4 regions of the Azospirillum sp. A23 genome follow, and region 2 is predicted to be linked to each of the others. Evidence: riboswitches for the same ligand, from Rfam matches in the RefSeq annotation. Region 2 holds a riboswitch; each other region holds the start of a gene.
The links. Region 2 has a riboswitch for thiamine pyrophosphate ahead of ABNQ40_RS13220 (ABC transporter substrate-binding protein). Riboswitches for the same ligand answer to the same signal wherever they lie in the genome.

Region 1: another riboswitch for thiamine pyrophosphate. It lies ahead of thiO (glycine oxidase ThiO); the one in region 2 lies ahead of ABNQ40_RS13220 (ABC transporter substrate-binding protein).
Region 3: another riboswitch for thiamine pyrophosphate. It lies ahead of ABNQ40_RS23610 (ABC transporter ATP-binding protein); the one in region 2 lies ahead of ABNQ40_RS13220 (ABC transporter substrate-binding protein).
Region 4: another riboswitch for thiamine pyrophosphate. It lies ahead of thiC (phosphomethylpyrimidine synthase ThiC); the one in region 2 lies ahead of ABNQ40_RS13220 (ABC transporter substrate-binding protein).

Annotation. Positions count from the first base shown of each region.
Region 1 is NZ_CP170667.1:2,233,905-2,239,402, forward strand. It holds gene ABNQ40_RS27930 (hypothetical protein) at 1-64, shown strand, start outside; gene ABNQ40_RS27935 (hypothetical protein) at 109-573, opposite strand; gene ABNQ40_RS27940 (PaaI family thioesterase) at 603-1,046, opposite strand; gene ABNQ40_RS27945 (thiazole synthase) at 1,209-2,009, opposite strand; gene thiS (sulfur carrier protein ThiS) at 2,133-2,354, opposite strand; gene thiO (glycine oxidase ThiO) at 2,351-3,547, opposite strand; TPP riboswitch at 3,539-3,638, opposite strand; gene ABNQ40_RS27960 (methyl-accepting chemotaxis protein) at 3,907-5,498, shown strand, end outside.
Region 2 is NZ_CP170666.1:956,576-962,073, forward strand. It holds gene ABNQ40_RS13210 (ATP-binding cassette domain-containing protein) at 1-617, opposite strand, end outside; gene ABNQ40_RS13215 (branched-chain amino acid ABC transporter permease) at 610-1,482, opposite strand; gene ABNQ40_RS13220 (ABC transporter substrate-binding protein) at 1,487-2,638, opposite strand; TPP riboswitch at 2,720-2,834, opposite strand; gene ABNQ40_RS13225 (DMT family transporter) at 2,868-3,782, opposite strand; gene ABNQ40_RS13230 (ferredoxin) at 3,914-4,246, opposite strand; gene ABNQ40_RS13235 (ABC transporter permease) at 4,433-5,498, shown strand, end outside.
Region 3 is NZ_CP170667.1:1,329,330-1,334,827, forward strand. It holds gene ABNQ40_RS23595 (hypothetical protein) at 1-179, opposite strand, end outside; gene ABNQ40_RS23600 (hypothetical protein) at 176-787, opposite strand; gene ABNQ40_RS23605 (acetoin utilization protein AcuC) at 983-2,110, opposite strand; TPP riboswitch at 2,231-2,337, shown strand; gene ABNQ40_RS23610 (ABC transporter ATP-binding protein) at 2,385-3,116, shown strand; gene ABNQ40_RS23615 (ABC transporter permease) at 3,113-3,880, shown strand; gene ABNQ40_RS23620 (ABC transporter substrate-binding protein) at 3,898-4,839, shown strand; gene ABNQ40_RS23625 (universal stress protein) at 4,962-5,498, shown strand, end outside.
Region 4 is NZ_CP170667.1:2,157,571-2,163,068, forward strand. It holds gene ABNQ40_RS27565 (ribonuclease E/G) at 1-545, shown strand, start outside; gene greB (transcription elongation factor GreB) at 648-1,199, shown strand; gene thiC (phosphomethylpyrimidine synthase ThiC) at 1,249-2,976, opposite strand; TPP riboswitch at 3,107-3,241, opposite strand; gene ABNQ40_RS27580 (magnesium transporter CorA family protein) at 3,319-4,302, opposite strand; gene ABNQ40_RS27585 (hypothetical protein) at 4,342-4,626, opposite strand; gene argB (acetylglutamate kinase) at 4,659-5,498, opposite strand, start outside.

The DNA.
Region 1 (5,498 bases), on a different replicon from region 2:
CCGCACCGAGTTGGAAGCGGCACGACAGACCTTGCGGGAGCGGGTGAAGGCTTTGGCGATCTGAGAAGTCGAGGGGGCGGGGGCCGCCCCCCTTTCAGGCTTCCGTCCCTACAGCGTCGTCGCGCTGCAATAGGCCCAATCCTCGCCCTGCAGGCCGAAGAAGGCGGCGACCGGCTTGCCACTGGACCGGTCGACGACGACGCGGAAGCGGGTGCCGGTGCAGGTGCCCTGGGTCTGCTTGGCGACCGGGACCTTGACGTGCTTGGACTTCAGGCAGGCTTCCGACATCTTCGGCGGGTTGGCCGGGCCGTCCACCTTCTTGCCGTTCAGCACCATGTAATAGCTGGTGGCCTGCCCGCCCTTGACGTCGGCCTTCACCTCGATCTTGCCGAAGCGCGACTTGTAGAGGCCGGCATCCTGTTCGCCGTCCGGCGCGCCGCTGGGCAGCGAGCGGAAGGAAATGGCGGCGCAGGAGGGCGGGTCCTTGGCCTCGGCCGGGGCGGCGGCCAGCACGGCGATACCGCCGGCCAGCAGCAGGGCGGCGGGCACGGACAACAGACGGGCAGACAGCATGGAAAAGCCCTTTCGAACCGGTTGAAACGTCATTTCGGCATCACGCAGAAGGTGGTCTGCTGCATCAGGGCGCAGTCCTTCTCGACACCGCCGTCCAGCATCGACACCTCGACCTGGGTGATGACCAGGGTGCGGCCCGGCTTCACCACGCGGGCGCGGGCGATCATGACGTCGCCCTTGGCCGGCGACATCAGGTTGATCTTGAACTCCACCGCCAGCACTTCCGCCCCGGCCGGCATCAAGCTCAGCGCCGCATAGCCGCCGGCATTGTCGGCCAGCGTGCTGACCATGCCGGCATGGAAGAAGCCGTGCTGCTGCGTCAGGTCGGCACGGAAGGGCAAGCGCATCTCGCAGAAGCCCGGCTCCATCGCCGCCAGTTCGATGCCGAGCGTCTTGCAGATCGGCTGCTGTTCGAAGGACGCGAAGCAGCGCGCCTTCCAATCGGGAGTGCGGGGTTCGAAGGTGGCGGGCAAGGGAAGGGTCTCCGGCAGATGGACGCCATGGGAGGCGGTGCGCCAAGGGAGGCGGTGCGCCACAGCCTGCGTCAGCCGCCCCGCCGGATCAAGCGGCCGAACGGAGTGCGCGTCACCTTGCCCACCCCGGCCGCCCTCCGGTTGCTCCGCAATTGGCCGGTATCAGCCGCCGATCAGGCCCATCTGCGGGCTGGACGGTTCGGCATGGGCGCGCATCGGCATGCGGCCGGCCAGATGGGCGGCGCGGCCGGCATTGACCGCATCGCGCATCGCCGCCGCCATCCGCACCGGGTCGCGCGCCTTCGACACCGCCGTGTTCAGCAGAACGGCGGCGCAGCCGAGCTCCATCGCCAGCGCCGCGTCGGAGGCGGTGCCGATGCCGGCATCCAGCACCACCGGCACCGGGCTGCGGGCGCAGATCGTCTCGATGGCGTGCGGGTTGCGGATGCCCATGCCCGACCCGATGAAGGCCCCCAGCGGCATCACTGCCGCGGCCCCCAGGTCGGCCAGCTTGCGGCAGGTCACCGGATCGTCGTTGCAATAGGGCAGCACGACGAAGCCGTCATTCACCAATTCCTCCGTCGCGCGCAGCAGTTCCTCCACATCGGGATAGAGCAGTTCGCGGTCGCCGATGACCTCCAGCTTGATCCAGGTGGTGTCCAGCGCCTCGCGCGACAGCTGGGCGGTCAGCACGGCCTCCTTGGCGGTCATGCAGCCGGCGGTGTTGGGCAGCAGCCCGACCGGCCCGGCCGCCCGCCCGGCGGTGGCGCGGGCCAGCACGTCGACGAGGCTTTCCGAATAGCCGTCCAGGCTGATGCGGCGGATCGCCAGCGTGACCAGCTCGCTGCCGCTGGCCGCCAGCGCGTCGAGCATCACCTGCTGGTTCGGATAGCCGGCGGTGCCGAGGAACAGCCGCGAGCCGAGGCTGCGCCCGGCGATGGTGAGGGTGTCGGTTTGGGACATGTCGGTTGGGGACATGGGGGAAGCCTTTTGCAAAGGCCCTCTCCCGCTTCGCACCACCGGAATTCCGCTTCCTATGTTGCGGGATGTGCGCATCCGGTGGCGATGGAGAGGGAAATGTGACGGTCAGCCGCCCTGGATGGGGCGGACGATTTCCAGGCTGTCGCCGGGCTGGAGCGGAGTCTCCGGCCAGCGGCGGCGGGGGACCACAGCGCCGTTCAAAGCGACCGCGACGCCGAGCGTTCCGGCGGCGATGCCGCGCCCGGCCAGGAACTCGGCGACGGAGGCGGCGGACAGCGGCTCTTCGCGGCCGTTGACGCGGATGGCTTCACGTGAAACGGCGCTCATGCGGCGGCTCCCGCAGCGACGAAGCGGTCGGCGGCGAAGGGGCGCAGCAGCGGGTCGGTCTCGCCGGTCAGCACCAGACGGGCGATGCCGTCGGCGGTCACCGGGGTCAGCAGGATGCCGTTGCGGTGGTGGCCGGTGGCGTGGATCAGGCCGGGAATGCCGCTCTCACCCAGGATCGGCGCATCGTCGCGGCTGCCGGGACGGAAACCCGCCCAGGCTTCCTCGATGGGCAGCTCGGCGATGCCCGGCAGCGCCCGCCACGCCCCGTCCAGCAGGGCGAACTGGCCGCCGGCGGTCAGGCGGTCGTCGAAGCCGCGCTCCTCCGTCGTGGCGCCGATCAGCAGCCGGCCGTCCAGCCGCGGGATCAGATAGGTGCCGGGCGTCCACACCACATGGCGCAGCAGCGGCAGACGGGGGTCCATGCGCAGGCAGACCATCTGGCCCTTCACCGGACGTACCGGCGGCCGGGCGGCGGGTGGCAGCCCAGGCACCCCGGCCGACCACGCCCCGGCGGCCAGCACCACCCGGTCGGCCCGGTGCAGCGTCTCGGCAACCCGCACCCCCACGGCGCGCCCGCCCTCCACCGCCAGCGCCACCTCGCCGCACCGCTCATGCAGATGGGCGCCGGCAGCCTCGGCGGCGCGGCGCAAGGCGGCTGCGACCTTGCGGTTGTCGACCTGATGGTCGCCGGCACAGAACAGGGCGCCGGCGACACCCGGTTGCAGGAAGGGTTCGCGTCGCCGCACCTCGGCCCCGCTCAGCCACTCCACCGGCAATCCCAGATCGCGCTGGAAACCGTGCAGGAAGCGGACCTTCGCGGCATCGTCGGCGGTCAGCGCGATGACCATCGTGCCTTCGCTGCGCAGATCGACGGCCATGCCGCCCGCCGCTTCGAGATCGCGGGCGAAGTCCGGCCACAGGGCCTGCGACGCGCGGGTCAGCGGCAGCAGCCCCTCCTCGCCCGGCTCGGTTTCGACACAGGCGGCCAGCATGCCTCCGGCGGCATGGGTGGCGCCGCGCCCGGCCTCCCCCCGCTCGAAGACATCGACGCGGCAGCCGGCCGACGCCAGCCTCCAGGCGATGGCGAGGCCGATGCAGCCGGCGCCGACGATGGCAACGGAAGGACGGGCGGCGGACGGGCGGAGTCCCGGCGCGGAAACGGAATATGGATGCGGTTCTGGCGCATGGATCATGCGGCGGCTCCCTTCGCTGGAATTACCCAGACAGGTTCGATGGGTGTGTTCTCAGCCGCGCGACCACCGCACGGCACCCCAGGCCTATGGATTGCCTTATGCCAATGTTCCGCTGGCCCCACAAGCGGAATCGACCGCCGCCCGGCCCGCCACTCCAGCCCGCCGCATCTGCCTACAGCCCAACCTGACGATGGATGCGGCGACAGGCCGCAGCCGGATACGGAGTCCCCCCGACAGGAAACGCTACCAATCGGCAGCTAAATTGTCGGCAAAATGAGCCATACCCGGGCATTCACAGCAGAAAACGGGCACCGCCGGTGCGCGGAATGAACAACAAAGACGACCGAGGATTCGCCAGCATGCTGTCTTTCTTCCGCTCGGACTCCCCGACCTCCCCCATCCCCGGCACCCCGGTCGGCAGGTCCGAACCGGCAGCGCACGCCGACGGACCGGCGGAACAGCCGATCCGCAGCCTGTGCCTGCCGGCGGGGCAGATCGGCGCCGCGGCGCTGGACGGGCTGAGTTTCGCCGACGGGGCACCGGCGCTGGTCGTCGGCTTCGTGTCGCCGCATGTCGATTTCGCCGCCACCGCGCGGGCGGTCCGCTCCGCCCTGCCGGCGGCGACCCAGCTGGTGCTGGTCTCCACCGCGGGCGAGCTGTGCGCGGCCGAGGGCCAGCCGCTCTACCGCAAGGCCGGCGACCGCTGGGACAGCGTGGTGCTGCAATCCTTCAGCCCGCGCCTGTTCGCCGGGGTCAGCGTCCAGACGGTCCCGCTGCATTGCGACGATCTGCGCGGCGGCCGCCCGACCCGCGACGTGGCGGCACGGGTGGAGGCGATCCGCGGCGAGCTCGACCGCATCCGCGTCCCCTTCCCGGTCGACAGCCACGACACGGTGGCGCTGACCTTCATCGACGGGCTATCGGCCAGCGAAAGCTGGTTCATGGAGGCGGTCTACCGTTCCGGCCATTTCCCCTGCCTGTTCATCGGCGGCTCGGCCGGCGGCAAGCTCGACTTCCGCAACACCCATCTGTTCGACGGCCAGCGCGTGCTGGAGAACGTGGCGGTGACGATCTTCCTGAAGATGGCGCCCGGCATCCGCTACGGCATCTTCAAGTCGCAGAATTTCCGGCCGACCCAGACCCGCTTCGCCGTGGTCGACGCCGACCCGATGCGCCGCATCGTGCGCAGCGTGATCGACTGCGACGGCTTCGAAGTCGTCGGCTTCATCGACGCGCTCGCCAAATCCCTGCGCTGCAAGCCGCAGGAACTGCCGGGCAAGCTGGCGAAGAACACCTTCGCCATCGAAATGGAGGGAGAGCTGTTCGTCCGCTCCATCTCCGGCTTCGATTTCGAGAAGGGGGAGGTCGCCTTCTACTGCGACGTCAATCCCGGCGACTCGCTGTGCCTGGTGGAGGCGACCGATTTCGTCCGCCAGACGGAGGACGACCTCTCGGCCTATCTGCGCAACAAGCCGCGGCCGGTCGGCGCCATCCTGAACGACTGCATCCTGCGCCGGCTGAACAACCCCGACCAGCTCTCGCGTGTTCATGCCTTCGACGGGCTGGCCGCCGCCGGCTTCTCCACCTTCGGCGAGCTGCTGGGCATCAACATCAACCAGACCCTGTCGGCGCTGATGTTCTTCGAGGTGCCGCCCGGCACCGCCTTCTCCGACGACATGGTCGACCGTTTCCCGGTGCATTACGCCCGGTTCCAGAGCTATTTCATCGCCACCCGCTACAACCGGCTTGAGCTGCTGAGCCGCATCCGCAACAGCGTGATCGAGCGGATGCACAGCTATCTCGACGCGCTGGTGACGCTGACCGGCGGCGTGCAGGAGACCGCCAGCTATGCCGCGCGCATCGGCGGCTCGATGTCGGCGATCGAGGCGACGCTGAACCGCCACGCCACCCTGTTCGACGGCCACGCCGACCGCAAGGAGGCTCTGGTCCG
Region 2 (5,498 bases):
AGCCGCCCGACATCGAGCCCCAGCGTTGCCGCCGCCAGCGGATCGTCGCGCAGCATCGCCAGCGACCGGCCGAGCCTTCCCCGCGCCAGTCGCCAGCCGATCAGCCCGCCGAGAGCGACCAGCGACCAGACCAGCCCGGCCATCGGCAGCCCGCGCGGCACCGCCCAGCCGAACAGCACCGCCGCCGGCACTCCGGCCAGCCCGTTGGAGCCGCCGGTCAGCTCCGGCAGGTTGACCGCCAGCAGATGGAGGACCTGGGCAATGCCGAGAGTCGCCAGGGCGAAGTAATGCGATTCCAGCCGCAGCACCGCCAGACCGACCGGCAGGGCCAGCAGCAGCGGCACCAGCATCGACAGCGGGAAGGTCGTTTCGAAACCGAGGCCGTAGCGGCTGCCGAGGATGCCCGTCACATAGGCGCCGACGCCGAAGAAGGCGCCCTGCGCCAGCGACAGCGCGCCGCCGAGGCCGAAGACGATCTGGAAGCCGAAGGTCGCCAGCGCATAGACCCCGGCGACGGTCAGGACGCGCAGGCCGTAGGGGGACGCGAAGGCCAGCGCATAGACCAGCAGGGCAAGCGCGCCGGCAATGAGAATGACGGCCGGCCGACGTTCACCCACGGCGCCGCACCGCTTCGCCGAACAGCCCTTGCGGGCGCAGCACCAGAATCGCCAGCAGCGTCAGGTACAAGGCCCCCAGCGCCGCCGGATATGAGAGCACCGACGATACGCCCACCTCGAACAGCGCGATCAGCAGAGCGCCCACCACCGCACCGGGCACGGAGCCCCAGCCGCCCACCGTCACCGCGATGTAGGCCTTCAGGATCAGGTCGCCGCCCGAGGTCGGCGTGACGAAATAGCGGTTGGCCAGCAGCAGCCCGGCCGCCCCGGCGCAGGCGGCCCCGATGGCGAAGGTCACCAGGATCATCGCGGTGACCGGCACGCCGCAGGCCCGCGCCATCTCCGGGTCCTGCGCGGTGGCGCGCAGCCGGCGGCCGAGCTGCGTGCGGGCGAACACCCATTGCTGCGCGCCGATCAGCAGACCCGCCACCGCGACGATGGCGAGCGACTGCTCGGGCACCGCCAGCCCGGCGATGTGCAGCGTGTCGTCGCCGAACAGCGGCGGTGCGGCGCGCGGCTCCGGCCCGAACAGGATGGCGGCCCCATTCTGCAGGATGATGCCGACCGCGATGGTGCTGATGAAGACCGAGACCGGCGGCCGGCGGCGCAGCGGCAGATAGGCCGCCAGCGCCAGCAGCAGCCCCAGCGACGCCATCAGCAACAGAACCACCGGCAGCAGGACGATGCCCGGCAGCGGGATCAGCGGCGCCGCCGCCACAGCCAGGAGCCCGCCGGCCATGACGAGATCGCCCTGGGCGAAATTCACCGCCGAGGTGGCGTTCAGCACCAGCACGAAGCCCAGCGCCACCAGGGCATAGGCTGCCCCCAACGCCACCCCGTTGAGCAGCAGTTGAAGCGCCGCCATCCGCTCACTTCGCCGCAAGCGTCGGGTCGTCGTACCGCTTCACCAGCGCCGGCACCCGGCTGGTTCCGTCATAGCAGACGATGACGGCGGAATGGGCCATGTTGCCCTTGCCGTCGGACTTGTAGGTCATGGCGAGGCCCTGGAACGTCCCGGCGGACAGCGCCTTGCGAATGGCGTCCGGCGACCGGGCGCCGGCCTTCACCGCCTCCAGCACCATGGTCATGCCGTCATACTGGCCGAGCGCGAAGGCATCCGGCTCCTTGCCGAAGGCGGCGCGGTAGGCGTCGGTGAAGGCCTTGACCTCCGGCGTGCCGCCCGAAATCGGCGAGGCCGCGGTCTCGGCACAGACGCCCTTCAGTTCCGCCGGTTCCAGCAGGGCGGCGGTGCTCGGCTGATGCATGGCGGAGCCGGCGACGATGGGCAGGGTCACGCCGCTGGACGCCGCCTGCCGCAGCAGCAGCGCGGTCGGGCCGGAATGCAGGTGCAGGACCAGCACGTCCGGCTTGGCGGCGAGCGCCTTGGTCAGCACCGGCAGCAGATCCTTGGCCGCCGGGTCCACCCCCTCCTCGAAGACGGGCGTGACGCCCAGCGCCTTGAAGGCGGCGTCGAGATGGGCCTTGCCGCTCTGGCCGTAGGCGGTGGTCTGGTAGATGACGGCCGGCTGCCGCTTGCCCAGCTCCTCCACCACATAACGGGCATGGGCGGCCTTGGTGACCGCGTCGCCGGGGAAGAAGCGGAAGACCCAGGGATTGCCCTGCTCGGTGATCGAGGCGGTGCCCGACACGGTGACCAGCGGCAGCTTCAGCTCGCCCGCCAGCGGCAGCATCGCTAGCATCTGGGTGCCGAGCATGCTGGCGGCGACCGCCCCGACCGTGCCGCGGCCGGCCGCGCGCTCCAGCGCCGTCACCGCCGCCTCGGGCGAGGTGCCGGTGTCGACGACCTCCGAGGCGATGGCGACGCCGGCCGGCGTCTGCTTCAGCGCCAGGACGGCACCGTTGCGCTGGCTGGTGCCCTCCAGCGACAGGAAGCCGGTCAGCGGCACCAGCACCGGGAAGGACAGCGTGTCGTCGGCACGGGCGGCGGACGATAGACAGACGGAGGACAGGCAGGAGGATACGGCCAGCAGGCCGATCAGGAGGGGAAGCGCGCGCCGCATGACCGATACTCCTCAACACGCGCCGGCGGTTGGGGCGACGCGGAGGAGACGGGGCGCTTCGCAGCAGCTTTCAGCGGGTCCGTCGGGTTCCGGTCGGCTCCCTTCGCCGGCATGACCCGGATCAGGTTCGATGGGTGTTGTCTCAGCCCATGCGGTTGCCGAACCGGCATCCGCACAGGCACCCCAGCCGTGAACAGGCGGCGAGAGTGTCGCCGCCGGCCCCGTCCTGTCAAGAACCCAACCGGCGGCGCGCCACCATGGTTTCACGATGCAGGATGTAGAGCCCGCTGCCGATGATGACCATGGCGCCGGCCAGGACCGGCACCGTCGGCAGATCGCCGAACACCAGCCAGCCGAACAGGCTGGCCCAGACCATGCCGGTATATTCGAAGGGCGCCACCACCGCCGGCGGCGCGCGGCGGAAGGCCTGGGTCAGCAGGACCTGCGCCCCGGCGCCGATGGCGCCGACCAGCGCCATCAGCCCCAGCGCGAAGGCGGTGGGCGCCGTCCAAACCGGCACCGCCAGCGCCCCGCTGACCACCGTCGTCGTCAGCAGCAGGTAGAGCACGATGGACGCGCTGGTTTCGGTCCGCGACAGGCCGCGCACGGCGAGCGCGGCCAGCGCATAGAACAGGGCGGCGCACAGTCCGACCAGCACCGGCACCAGCGGCGCCCCGGCCGACGGCTGCGCCATCACCACCACGCCGCCGAACCCGACCACCACGGCGGCCCAGCGGCGCCAGCCCACCGGCTCGCCCAGCAGCGGCGCCGACAGCGCGGTGATGAACAGCGGACCGGCGAAGCTCAGCACATAGACGTCGGCCAGCGGCAGCTCGCGGAACGCATAGAAGAAGCATCCCATGGAGATCAGCCCGGCGAAGGCGCGCCAGACATGCCCCAGAGGCCGCCGCGTCCGCATAGCCGCGATCCCGCCGCCGCACGTCAGGGTGTAGCCGCCCACCAGCAGGAAGGCGACCAGCGAGCGCACGAACATCAGCTGCGGCACCGGGTAATCGGCGGTCAGGAATTTGATGAGCGTGTCCATCGCCGCGAACAGCAGGATCGCGCCCAGGAAGCAGCCGACGGCATAGGGAACCGAATCGGCCTCGGCAGGCAGCAGGTCGGCGGTTTCGGCGTCGGTCATGGACTCGGTTCGGAACGGCAATGGCTGGGGCTGCCCACATTATGGGCAAATGCGCCCGCGTCCCAATGCCGCAACCGCAGGTCTGCTAGGCGCAGCCAAGGTCAAGGGTCGGCTCATGCGCCGACCTCGCCTCACCGCGTCAATACCATCACCAGCCGCTCGACCGGCGCATCGTTCACCAGATGCGAGTCGACGATCTCGTCGATGTCCTCCGGGGTTTCCGGCCGGTACCAGATGCCTTCCGGATACACCACCATCAGCGGCCCGGCGGAGCAGAAGCCGAGGCAGCCGGTCATCGCCATGCCGACATCGGTCAGGCCCTTGCCCTGGATTTTCTGATCGAGCCGCTGCCACAGCGGATGCGCACCCTTGGCGGCGCAACTGCCGCGCGGATGGCCGGGCGGGCGCTGTTGGGCGCAGCAGAAGACGTGGTGGCGGAAGGTCTGCGGGATGTCGAGCGGCATCGGTCATGCTCCATAGCCATAAAATTTCTATGGGTAAGAAGCATGCCAGAATGCTGCGTTGCGGCAAGACTTTTTGTAATCCTTCCAACTCCCGGCGGCGGTTGGATTCCCCGCACCATGAAATGCTTGGTCGCCAGAGCATTGACGGTTAAGAATCCCCGGCAAGGGGCAATCCAGGAGACGCCGGTGCTGCTGAGCGGATCGGGGAAGGGCCAGCCGGGCGCCGTGCCGGGCTGGGTCGGGTATGCGCTGCTGCCGGTTCTCAACCTCGTCGCGGCCTTCGTGCTGTCGGGGCTGGTGATCCTGGTGATCGGCGAGAACCCGGTGGACGTGCTGTCGCTGCTGCTGTCGGAGGCCCTGGGATATCCCGAGGCCATCGGCTACACCCTCTATTACACCACCGACTATATCTTCACCGGGCTGGCGGTCGCCATCGCCTTCCATTGCGGGCTGTTCAACATCGGCGGCGAGGGGCAGGCCTATCTGGGCGGGCTCGGCGCCGGGCTGGTGGCGCTGGCGCTGACCGGCTGGCCCTGGCCGGTGGTGGCTGTGCTGGCGGTGCTGGCATCGGCCCTTTTCGGCGCCGCCTGGGCCTTCATCCCGGCCTGGCTCCAGGCCAAGCGCGGCAGCCACATCGTCATCACGACGATCATGTTCAACTTCATCGCCGCGTCGATCATGACCTGGCTGCTGGTGGACGTGCTGATCCGCCCCGGCAGCCAGTCCCCGGAAACCCGCGAGTTCGATCCCGGCGTCTGGCTGCCGTCGATGGACCGGGCGCTGGGCTGGTTCGGCATCGCGATTCCTGCCTCGCCGCTGAACCTGTCCTTCCTGTGGGCGCTGGCCTGCTGCCTGCTGTTCCACATCTTCCTGCGCCGCACCCGCTGGGGTTACGAGCTGCGCACCGTCGGCCGGAACGAGCGGGCGGCGGTCTATGCCGGCATCTCGCCGGCACGGAATATCATCATCGCCATGCTGATCTCCGGTGCGCTGGCCGGCTTCGTGGGCGTGAACGAGATCCTGGGCGTGCAGCACCGGGTGATCCTGAACTTCACCGGCGGCGTCGGCTTCGTCGGCATCGCCGTGGCGCTGATGGGGCGCAACCATCCGGTCGGGATCATTCTGGCGGCACTGCTGTTCGGTGTTCTGGCGCAGGGCGGCGGCCAGCTGTCCTTCGAATACCCCACGATCAACCGCGAACTGGTGATGGTCATCCAGGGTCTGGTCATCCTGTTCGCCGGTGCGATGGAAA
Region 3 (5,498 bases), on a different replicon from region 2:
AGGGTCTCCTCCTCCCGATGCAGGCGGTGGATGGTGGCATCCAGCTTGTCGAGGTTGTTGCGGACGCCGCGGACGCGCTGGCGCGCCTGCGACACCCGCTGCTCGACACTCATCAGGATGTTGCCGAGCCAGGCACCGATGGCGACGATGGCCAGGACGATGATGAAGTTGATCATCATGTGGCGGCACCCGCCTTCGCCCGGGCGGTGGCGGGCGGCGTCGGCACGCCCTTGCCGGCGGCCTTGCCCCCGGCCCGCGCATCGCCGCGCATGAACGTCTTCTGGAAACCCATTTTGAACGGGAAGGCCACATCGCACATCTGCTTGGCCTCATCGAAGCTGGACGCCCAGACCTCGGCCACGTTCGTGCACCGCCAGATGGGATTGACCTGCGCCCGCTCACCGGCGGCGCGGGCAGCGGCAGACGCCTTCTCCTGCGTCACCGTCGCGACGAATTTCATCAGTCCGGCCTGCGGGTCGCCGACCTCATGCACGAACATCGGCGGCTGGTCCGAGAGGTCCCGGACCTGCTTTTCCACCTTGCGGATATCGCTTTCCAGCCGGTTGCGGTCGGAAGACTGGCTGTTCCGGCGCTGGACCAGATGGTTCACCCGGTTTTGCAGCTCCTGCGCCTCGGCATGCAGGACATAGATGCGGTTCTCGACCTGATCCAGGCCGCTGCTCTTTTCCATGATGTTCGGCAGGAAATCCTTCAGCATCATGGCGACCGGGACGGCAGCCAGCATGATGATGACGATGGCGATCAGGAACAGCGTCGTGTTCGACATCCGCCCGCCCGTCCTCCTACCGCAAATCCTGCCCGCAAATCCCGCCGAAGCCCGCATCACCCGACGCGGAAGCTGCACCGGCACAGTGGAAGAGAGAATCAACGAACAATCCGACCCCGTCAACGAATCGTCACAGGTTGGTTCGGAATTCGTCGGAATGAGTCGGTCGGCTGCGGGTCAGGACAGCGCCATCCTTCAGGACATGGCAGTCTCCGCCACCCGCTTCACCGCGTCCCGCACCGGCCCGGGACGCCGCTCGTCGCCCAGCGTGGTGAACCAATGGTCCGGCGGATTGCGGCCGGCGGCGCGGTTCCAGGTCAGGGCACGCAGCACCGCCTCCGCCTCCGCCGTCGGCCGCACGGCGGGATCGATGCCGTTCATCACCGCCCAGATCCCGGCCCAGCAACGCCCAACCGACCAGGGGTTATAGCCGCCGCCTCCGACCACCAGCACCCGCGGCGCCAGCGGAAGCAGCGCCGCCACGGCATCCCACAGCGCGCGGTTGGACAGCTCCAGCCGGCTCAACGGATCCTCGGCCAAGGCATCGGCGCCGGTCTGGATCACCATCGCCTGCGGACGAAAGGCACGGGCCAGCGGCAGGACCGCCGCCTCCATCACATGCTCCATCTCGCTGTCGTTGAAGCCCGGCGGGACCGGCAGGTTGCGGGCCATGCCGCCGGCGCGGTCCTCCGCCTTGCCGGTGTAGGGCCAACGCCCATCCTCATGGATGGACAGGGTCAGTACCCGGTCGTCGTCGGCGAAGGCCTCCTCCACCCCATCGCCATGATGGGCGTCGAGATCGACATAGAGGACCCGCTCCAGCCCATGGTCGATCAGTTCCAGAATGCCGAGAACCGGCGCGTTGAAATAGCAGAAGCCGCTGGCCCGGTCGCGCCGCGCATGATGCGTCCCGGCCGCTGGCGCATAGACCAGACCGGCGGGCCGGTCGCCGAGAATCCTGGCCGCCTGCAACGCCGATCCGCTGCTGTGGGCCGGCCGCCGGTACATTTCGGCGAAGACGGGATTTTCCAGCTTGCCCAAATTGTGGCGGGTGGCGGTCGCCTCGTCGACCCGTTGCTCGGCCTCCGCCCGCTTCAGCGCGGCGATGTAGTCGGATGTGTGGAAGCGCGCCAGTTCGCGTTCGCTCGCGACATGGGTGTCGAGATAGACCTCGTCCGGCAGCCAGCCCATGGCGCGGCTGAGGTCGATGGCGGTCGACACGCGTGGAATCGCCAGCGGATGCTTCGGTCCATAGGTGGAGCCGCGGTAGATTTCCCCGCCGATGAACAGCGGTGTGCGGAAGGGCGTGGTCAGGACGGGCACTCCTCGATGCCCGTCAGAAACTAGGCGCCGCGGCGGTGCGGTCAAGCCGCCCGCTTCCGCATGCCGGAAGCGGCATCCGGCAATGCTTGCGGTCACGGATCGTCCGCGCCTATAGTCGCCGCCTTCACTGGGGGGAGCCGATGGGCGGCTGAGAGGTCCTGTTGCGGGACGACCCCTGGAACCTGATCCGGTTCATGCCGGCGTAGGGATCAGTGATGCGGGACCGCACCCTCTCCATCTCCGCCACTCCACGATGCATGCCCGCGTGCCTGCGATGACGCCGCTTTCGGTGACCATCTCGCGTGCGCGGCTGACCTATGGCGGCACGCTGCTGTTCTCCGACCTGACGCTGGAACTGCCGGCCGGGCGGACCACCTGCCTGCTGGGGCCGAGCGGCGTCGGCAAGACCACGCTCCTGCGCATCCTCGCCGGTTTGGCCGAGCCGGAGCCGCCGACCGAGGTGGTCACCGGCGACCGGCAGCCGCTGGCCGGCCGGATCGCCTACATGGCGCAGCAGGACCTGCTGCTGCCCTGGCTGACCGTCCTCGACAATGTCCTGCTCGGCGACCGGCTGCGCCACCGCCGTCCCGATCCGGCGCGGGTGGAGCAGGCCCGCGCGCTGCTGGACCGCGTCGGCTTGGCGGGGCGCGAGCGCGACCGTCCCGCCGCTCTGTCCGGCGGACAGAAGCAGCGCGTGGCGCTGGCCCGCACCCTGATGGAGGACAAGCCGCTGGTCCTGATGGACGAGCCCTTCTCCGCGCTCGACGCCATCACCCGGCTGCGCTTGCAGAAGACGGCGGCGGAGACGCTGGCCGGCCGCACCGTCCTGATGGTCACCCACGACCCGCTGGAGGCGCTGCGCATCGGCGACCGACTGCATGTGATGACCGGCCGGCCGGCCGTCATGGGACCGGCGCTGGAGCCCTCCGGCCCGGTGCCGCGCCGGGTCGACGATCCGGACCTGCTGGCGCATCAGGCCGAACTGTTGCGGAGGCTGGCGGAATGAAGGCGCTGCTGCGCGGCGCGATCACCCTGCTGGTGCTGGTCGCCGGCTGGCAGGCGCTGGTATGGGCCACCGGGCTGCCGCGCTACCTGCTGCCCGGTCCGCTGGCGGTGGCGGACGCCATGCAGCGGCAGGCCCCACTGCTGTTGGCCCATGGCCTGACCACGCTGGCCGAAATCCTGATCGGGCTGGTGGCCGGCGTGGCGCTGGGCGGGGTCAGCGCTTTGCTGCTCGCGCGGTTCCGCACGGCGCGGCGCTGGCTGATGCCGCTGCTTCTGGTCAGTCAGGCCATCCCCGTCTTCGCACTGGCGCCGCTGCTGGTGCTGTGGCTCGGCTATGGCATGGCGTCCAAGATCGCCATGGCGGTGCTGGTCATCTATTTCCCGGTGACGACCGCGCTGTTCGACGGGCTGCGGCGCACCGATCCCGGCTGGCTCGACCTTGCCCGCACCATGGGCGCCTCGCCCGCCGCGATCCTGTGGAGCATCCGCCTGCCGGCCGCCCTGCCCGCCTTCTGGTCCGGCGTGCGCGTGGCCGCCGCGGTGGCGCCCATCGGGGCGGTGATCGGCGAATGGGTGGGGTCGTCTTCCGGCCTTGGCTACCTGATGCTGCACGCCAATGCCCGCATGCAGATCGACCTTCTGTTCGCCGCCGTGCTTGTGCTGGGGCTGTTCGCGGTGACGCTGTACGCCGCCGTCGATGCGCTGGCCCGCCGCGCCCTGCCCTGGCAACCCGATACCCAACCTGCCGAAGACGCCAACCCTTGAAGGGGGAGAGACACCCGATGAAGCATCTTTTCACCGCCGGCCTGATCGCCGCCGGCCTGATGACCTCGCTTCCCGCGCTGGCCCAGGACAAGCTGTCCGTGATGCTGGACTGGTTCATCAACCCCGACCACGCCCCGCTGGTGGTGGCGCAGGAGAAGGGCTTCTTCAAGGATGCCGGGCTTGAGGTCACCCTGACCGCCCCGGCCGACCCCAACGATCCGCCGAAGCTGGTGGCGGCCGGCGGCGCCGACATCGCCGTCTCCTACCAGCCGCAGCTGATCCTGCAGGTGGCGGAGGAACTGCCGCTGGTCCGCATCGGCACGCTGGTGTCCACGCCGCTGAACTCCGTCGTCGTGCTGCGCGACGGGCCGGTGAAGACGCTGAAGGATCTGAAGGGCCGCAAGGTCGGCTATTCCATCGCCGGCTTCGAGGACGCGCTGCTGGGCGCCATGCTGGAGAAGCAGGGGCTGAGCCTGAAGGACGTCGAGCTGGTGAACGTCAACTTCTCCCTCTCGCCATCGCTGCTGTCGGGCCAGGTCGATGCGGTGGTCGGCGCCTTCCGCAACTTCGAACTGAACCAGATGGAGATCGAGAAGCACCCCGGCCGCGCCTTCTATCCCGAGGAAGAGGGCGTTCCGCCCTATGACGAACTGATTCTGGTCGCCCGCAAGGACAAGGCGAACGATCCGCGCTTCAAGCGCTTCCTGGCGGCGGTGGAACGGGCGACGCTCTATATCCTGAACCATCCGGAAGAATCGCAGGCTGCCTTCGTCAAGGGCCGGCCCGAACTGAACGACGAGCTGAACCGCCGCGCCTGGGCCGACACGCTGCCGCGCTTCTCCCACAGCCCAGCCGCGCTGGATGCCGAGCGCTACACCCGCTTCGCCGAGTTCCTGAAGGCCCGCGGTCTGATCAAGGCGGTGGCGCCGGTCGACCAGTATGCGGTGGTGGTGAAGTAACGGTCTCCCACGGTCCCTGCCATCCACCGACATTGCCATCGACCCCGGCGGAGCGTTACCTAGAGGGAAACCGCTCCGCCGGCTGATGGTGGACCGATCATAATGTTGGGAGACGCGAGGGCATGCCGATCAAGACCATCCTGCTGCACATGGCCAACGACGACGCCCACGCCAGCCGTCTGGCGGTGGCCGCGGCCTTGGCCAAGCGTTTCTCCGCCCATATCCAGGCGCTCTACATCGCCACCCCGGTGTCGATGCCGGCGGGCGCCACCGGCCGCGCCGCCTCCTATGGCTTCATGGCGGAGGCGACTGCAATCGCCCACGAGAATGCCGAGCGGATCGAGCAGGAGGTCCGCAAGTCGCTCGACGGGTTGCCCTACGACTGGACCATCGAAGAGGGCGACCATGTCGATCTGCTGGCCGAGCGCGCCGCTTATGCCGACCTGATCGTCGTCGCGCAATCCGCGGCAGTGCGGGCTGGTGAACGGGTGTCGCTGCACCACATCCCCGACCGTTTGCCGCTGGAGACCGCCACACCGGTCCTGGTCCTGCCGCCGAAACAACCGGCTGCGGCGCCCATCGGCCGCCATGTGCTGATCGCCTGGAAGAACACACGCGAATCCACGCGCGCGGTCCGTGCCGCCATGCCCTTCCTGGAG
Region 4 (5,498 bases), on a different replicon from region 2:
CGGTTCCGGTGACCGCGCCGGCCCCGGCTCAGGCCGAAGCCGCCGCCAAGGCGCCCGCCAGGAAGGCGTCGCGCAAGCGCAAGGCCGCCGCCGAGGCTCCGGTCGAAGCCGCCCCCGCGGCTGCTCCGGCGGTCGTCGCCGAAGCTCCGGCCAAGGGCCGCAAGCGCAAGGCCGCGGCCCCGGTCGAGGCGCCGGTTGAAGCCGTTGCCGAAACCGCGCCGAAGAAGGCGTCGCGCAAGCGCAAGGCTGCCGCCGAGGCTCCGGTCGAAGCCGCGCCCGAGCCTACTCCGGTAGTCGTCGCCGAAGCTCCGGCCAAGGGCCGCAAGCGCAAGGCCACCGCTGCGGTCGAGGCGCCGGCGGAGACCGTTGCCGAAGCCGCGCCGGCCAAGAAGGCGTCGCGCAAGCGCAAGGCTGCCGCCGAGGCACCGGCCGAAGCCGCCGCCAAGCCCACGGCCGCCACGCCGGCCCCGGCTCCCGAGCCGGCTGCGGCTGATAACGATGCCGACGCCGATGCCAAGCCGCGCCGCGGCTGGTGGAAGCGGTAAGCCCAACGGCCCAACCGGGACCTCTGGAACGGGAAAAGGCGCCGCAAGGCGCCTTTTCCTTTTCCCGGACGTTATCACCCCTGCCACAGGACAGGTCGGACCATGAGCAAGGCCTTCACCCGCGAGAACGACACGCAGGACGACGACGATCTCGACGATCCGGCACCGTTGCCGCAGGGCTTCAAGAACTACATGACCCCGCCCGGCTTCCAACGCATGCAGGAGGAACTGCGCCACCTGCTGCGGGTGGAGCGACCGAAGGTGGTGGAGGTGGTGTCCTGGGCCGCCGGCAACGGCGACCGCTCGGAGAATGGCGATTATCTCTATGGCAAGAAGCGCCTGCGCGAGATCGACCGCCGCATCCGTTTCCTGAACAAGCGGCTGGAATCGGCGGTGGTGGTCAATCCGCAGGACCAGAAGAACCGCGAACAGGTCTTCTTCGGCGCCACCGTCACCTATGCCCGCGAGGATGGGGCGGAGAACACCATCACCATCGTCGGCGCCGACGAGGTCGACCCCGACCGCGGCCATGTCAGCTGGATTTCCCCCATGGCCCGCGCCCTGCTGAAGGCGCGGGAGGGCGATCTGGTGGATGTCCGCACCCCGGCGGGACTGGAACAGGTCGAAGTGCTGGAGATCCGGTACGCGGACTGACGGAGGGGGCGGCGACCCGCCCCCCTGCCAGACTTCACTCCGCCAGACCTCACTCCGCTGCCGGCTGGTAAATCTCCCCGCCCGACTGGCGGAACTTCTCCGACATCTCGGCCATGCCGGATTCCGCGGCGTCGCGGATTTCCTGCGTGATCTTCATCGAGCAGAATTTCGGCCCGCACATCGAACAGAAATGCGCGGTCTTGGCGCCTTCCGCCGGCAGGGTCTCGTCGTGGTAGGCCATCGCCGTGTCGGGATCGAGCGACAGGGCGAACTGGTCTCGCCAGCGGAAGGAGAAGCGGGCGCGCGACATGGCGTCGTCGCGCAACCGCGCCGCCGGGTGGCCCTTGGCGAGGTCGGCGGCATGGGCGGCGATCTTGTAGGCGATGACGCCGGCCTTCACGTCGTCGCGGTCGGGCAGACCGAGATGCTCCTTCGGCGTGACGTAGCAGAGCATCGCCGTGCCGAACCAGCCGATCATCGCCGCACCGATGGCACTGGTGATGTGGTCGTAGCCCGGCGCGATGTCGGTCACCAACGGCCCCAGCGTGTAGAAGGGCGCCTCGCCGCACAGCGCCAGCTGCTTCTCGACATTGTGCTTGATCTTGTGCATGGGCACATGGCCCGGTCCTTCGATCATCACCTGCACGTCGCGCGCCCAGGCGATCCTGGTCAGTTCGCCCAGGGTCTCCAGCTCGGCGAACTGGGCGGCGTCGTTGGCGTCGGCCTGGCTGCCCGGCCGCAAGCCGTCGCCCATCGACAGCGCCACGTCATAGGTCCGGCAGATCTCGACGATGTCGGCGAAATGGTCGTAGAGGAAATTCTCGCGGTGATGCGCCAGGCACCATTTGGCGATGATCGAGCCACCGCGCGAGACGATGCCGGTCACCCGCTTGGCGGTCAGCGGGATGTGGGCCAGCCGCAGGCCGGCATGGATGGTGAAGTAATCGACGCCCTGCTCCGCCTGCTCGATCAGCGTGTCGCGGAACAGCTCCCAGGTCAGGTCTTCGGCCTTGCCCTTGACCTTCTCCAGCGCCTGATAGATCGGCACGGTGCCGATCGGAACCGGGGAGTTGCGCAGGATCCATTCGCGGGTCTGGTGGATGTCGGCGCCGGTGGACAAATCCATCACGGTGTCGGCGCCCCAGCGGATCGACCAGACCATCTTCTCCACTTCCTCCTCGATGGAGGAGGTCACGGCGGAGTTGCCAATGTTGGCGTTGATCTTGGTCAGGAAGTTTCGGCCGATGATCATCGGCTCCGACTCGGGGTGGTTGACGTTGGACGGGATGATCGCCCGCCCACGCGCCACCTCGTCACGGACGAACTCCGGTGTGATGAAGTCGGGGATCTCGGCGCCGAAATCCTCGCCATCTCGGGCGGCTTCAAGCGCCGCGGCGCGGCCCAGATTTTCGCGGACGGCGATGTATTCCATCTCCGCGGTGACGATGCCGGCGCGGGCGTAGGCCATCTGCGTCACCGCCACGCCGTCCTTGGCGCGCAGCACGCCGTTGTCGGCGGTCTCGACATCGCCGCGCGCCAGGATCCAGTCGCGGCGGTGCTTGGACAGGCCGGCCCGCACGTCGATGGCGACCGACTCGTCGGTGTAGGGACCGGAGGCATCATAGACGGTCAGCGGCGGCTCGCCGCCCGACAGCGCGATCTCGCGCAGGGCGACGCGCAGATCGGGAAAGCGCATGCCGGGCACATGGATTTTCCGCGACGACGGCAGCGGGCCGGTCGAAATGCGGATGGCGTTCTCGTTGAAGTCCTTAGGCATTGGGTTTCTCCGTCGGAGTTGGGCGGACAAACCCGGGACTGCGGACGGAGGTGCGGTATCTTCGTGCGGGCCGTTTCGGAATGGTTCCCCGGCATGGCGGGGCCGATACGGCCGGACGGGGCGAGATTCGGCCCGTCACGAGGTCCCTCCCTTCGCCGGTATGACCCGGATCAGGTTCGAAGGGTCACCACGCTGCCGGCTTGCGCAGTGCGCCGTCCGGCCGTTGGTATCTCAGCCCCCTGTCGGGACCCCCCTGGAATGTGGCCCATCCTGCCGCCGACGGACGGTCGTGTCAAAAGGAAAGCGCTGCGGACGATCCGCCTGCCATATTGTGGAAATGCGCTACATCCAGCGCTTCGACCGCACATAGACCATCGGCAGCAGGGCCGACAGCAGCATCAGCCCCAAGGCGCTGGCATAGCCGAAGGGCGACTGGCTGCCGGGCATGTCGGTGAAATTCATGCCGCCGATGCTGGCGACCAGGGTCGGCGGATAGAGCAGAACGGTCAGAACCGACACGATCTTGACGATCTCGTTCTGCTCGACATTGATCTGGCCCAGCGCGGTGTCGAGCGCCAGGGCGACCTTGCCGGAGAGGAAGCGGGCATACTGGTCCAGCCCGCGCAGATCCTGCAGCGTGGTCTTGGCCCAGCGCCGAGTCGCCTTGCCGGCGTTCCAGCCATCGCCGCGCGCCAGGAAGTCGGTCATGCGGGTAAGGCTGGCCAGACTGATCCGCGCCTTGCCGATCAGGTGGCCGGCATGGCCGATGCGCTTCAGCGTCTGCGCGTCGTCCAGCGTCTCGCCGCGGGAGCGCAGCTTGCGCCCGCGGAAATAGCGGCGGTTCAGTGCATCCATCTCCACCCCGGTCCGCCGCAGCACGACCGACGTGCGGTCGATCATCCCGTCCACCAGTGCGGCCAGCACCAGTTCGCCGCGGGATGCGGAGACCTGCCCATGGGTGGCGCGGCGGCGGAAGGCCAGCAGCGCCTGCGGATCGATGTCGTGGATGGTCACCAGCCGCCGGCCGGCCAGCACGAAGCTGACGGTGGCGATGCGCGGCTCGTCGGTGTCGGCCCAGACCAGGGCGGTGACGGTCATGGTCAGCGCACCACCGGCAACACGCAGACGGCTCGACTCCTCGATCTCCGCCATCTGCTCGCGGGTGGGCAGGCCGGTGCCGATCAGCGCCTCCGCCCGCGCCAGTTCGTCGGGCGTCGGGTTGATCAGGTCCAGCCACACGGCGGACTCAGGGAACGGGACCGACTCGTCCGCGGCCTCCCTGTCCCAGCGCAGCAGACCGCCGTCATTGACGAAAACATGCAGCAAGGCTGTGCTCCTTGCGTGGGCGCGGTTCGGGCACCCGGCCTAGGTCACCCGGCCACCGCGCCGCGGCTTCACCGGGGGCGAAGCCTTTTCCCCATCGAGGTCGAGCGACGCGCCCTCATCCTTCAGCGCCTGCTCCAGCTTGCGGCGGAAGGCGCCGCCGTCCCGCTTGGCGTCGAGGAAATGGCCGACCGCCTCCTTCGCCGCATCGCTGTCATAGGGGACCTTGCCCAGCGCGGCCAGTCTGGCACGCTCCACCAGCTTCGGGTCCATCCTCTCCCGGATGGCCTTCATCTGGCGGAGCAACTCCTTGCGCAGATCGCTCATCGGTCCCCCATGGCGGTCCCCTATGGACGGCGTCAGGCCTTGCCGATCAGGGTGCCGGCGCCGCCCTCGGTGAAGATCTCCAGCAGCAGCGCATGCGGCACGCGGCCATCCAGGATAACAGCGGCATCGACGCCCTGCTCCACCGCGCCGATGCAGGTCTCGATCTTCGGGATCATGCCGCCGGACGCGGTGCCGTCGGCGATGGCCTTGTGGGCATCCTCCAGCGACATCTTCTCGATCAGCTTCTTTTCCTTGTCGAGCACGCCGGCGACGTCGGTCAGCAGGAAGAAGCGTGCCGCCTTCACCGCCGCCGCGACCGCGCCGGCCGCCGTGTCGGCGTTGATGTTGTAGGTGTCGCCGTTCACGTCGAAGCCGACCGGCGCGATCACCGGGATGATGTCCGACTGGGCGAGCGCGTGCAGGATCTGCGGGTTCACCTTGTAGGGCTCGCCGACGAATCCCAGGTCCAGCACCCGTTCGATGTTGCTGTCGGGATCGCGCTGGACGCGCTCAAGACGGCGGGCGGTGATCAGGTTGCTGTCCTTGCCCGACAGGCCGACGGCACGGCCGCCGGCGCTGTTGATGGCGGCGACGATCTGCTTGTTGATGGAGCCGGCCAGCACCATCTCGACCACCTCGACCGTCTCCTTGTCGGTGACGCGCAGGCCGTCGATGAAGCTGGACTTGATCTTCAGCCGCTCCAGCATCTGGCCGATCTGCGGGCCGCCGCCATGGACGACCACCGGGTTGATGCCGACCTGCTTCAGCAGGACGATGTCGCGCGCGAACAGCTCCGCCAGGCTGGCGTCGCCCATGGCGTGGCCGCCGTACTTGATGACGAAGGTGCTCCCGGCATAACGGCGCATGTAGGG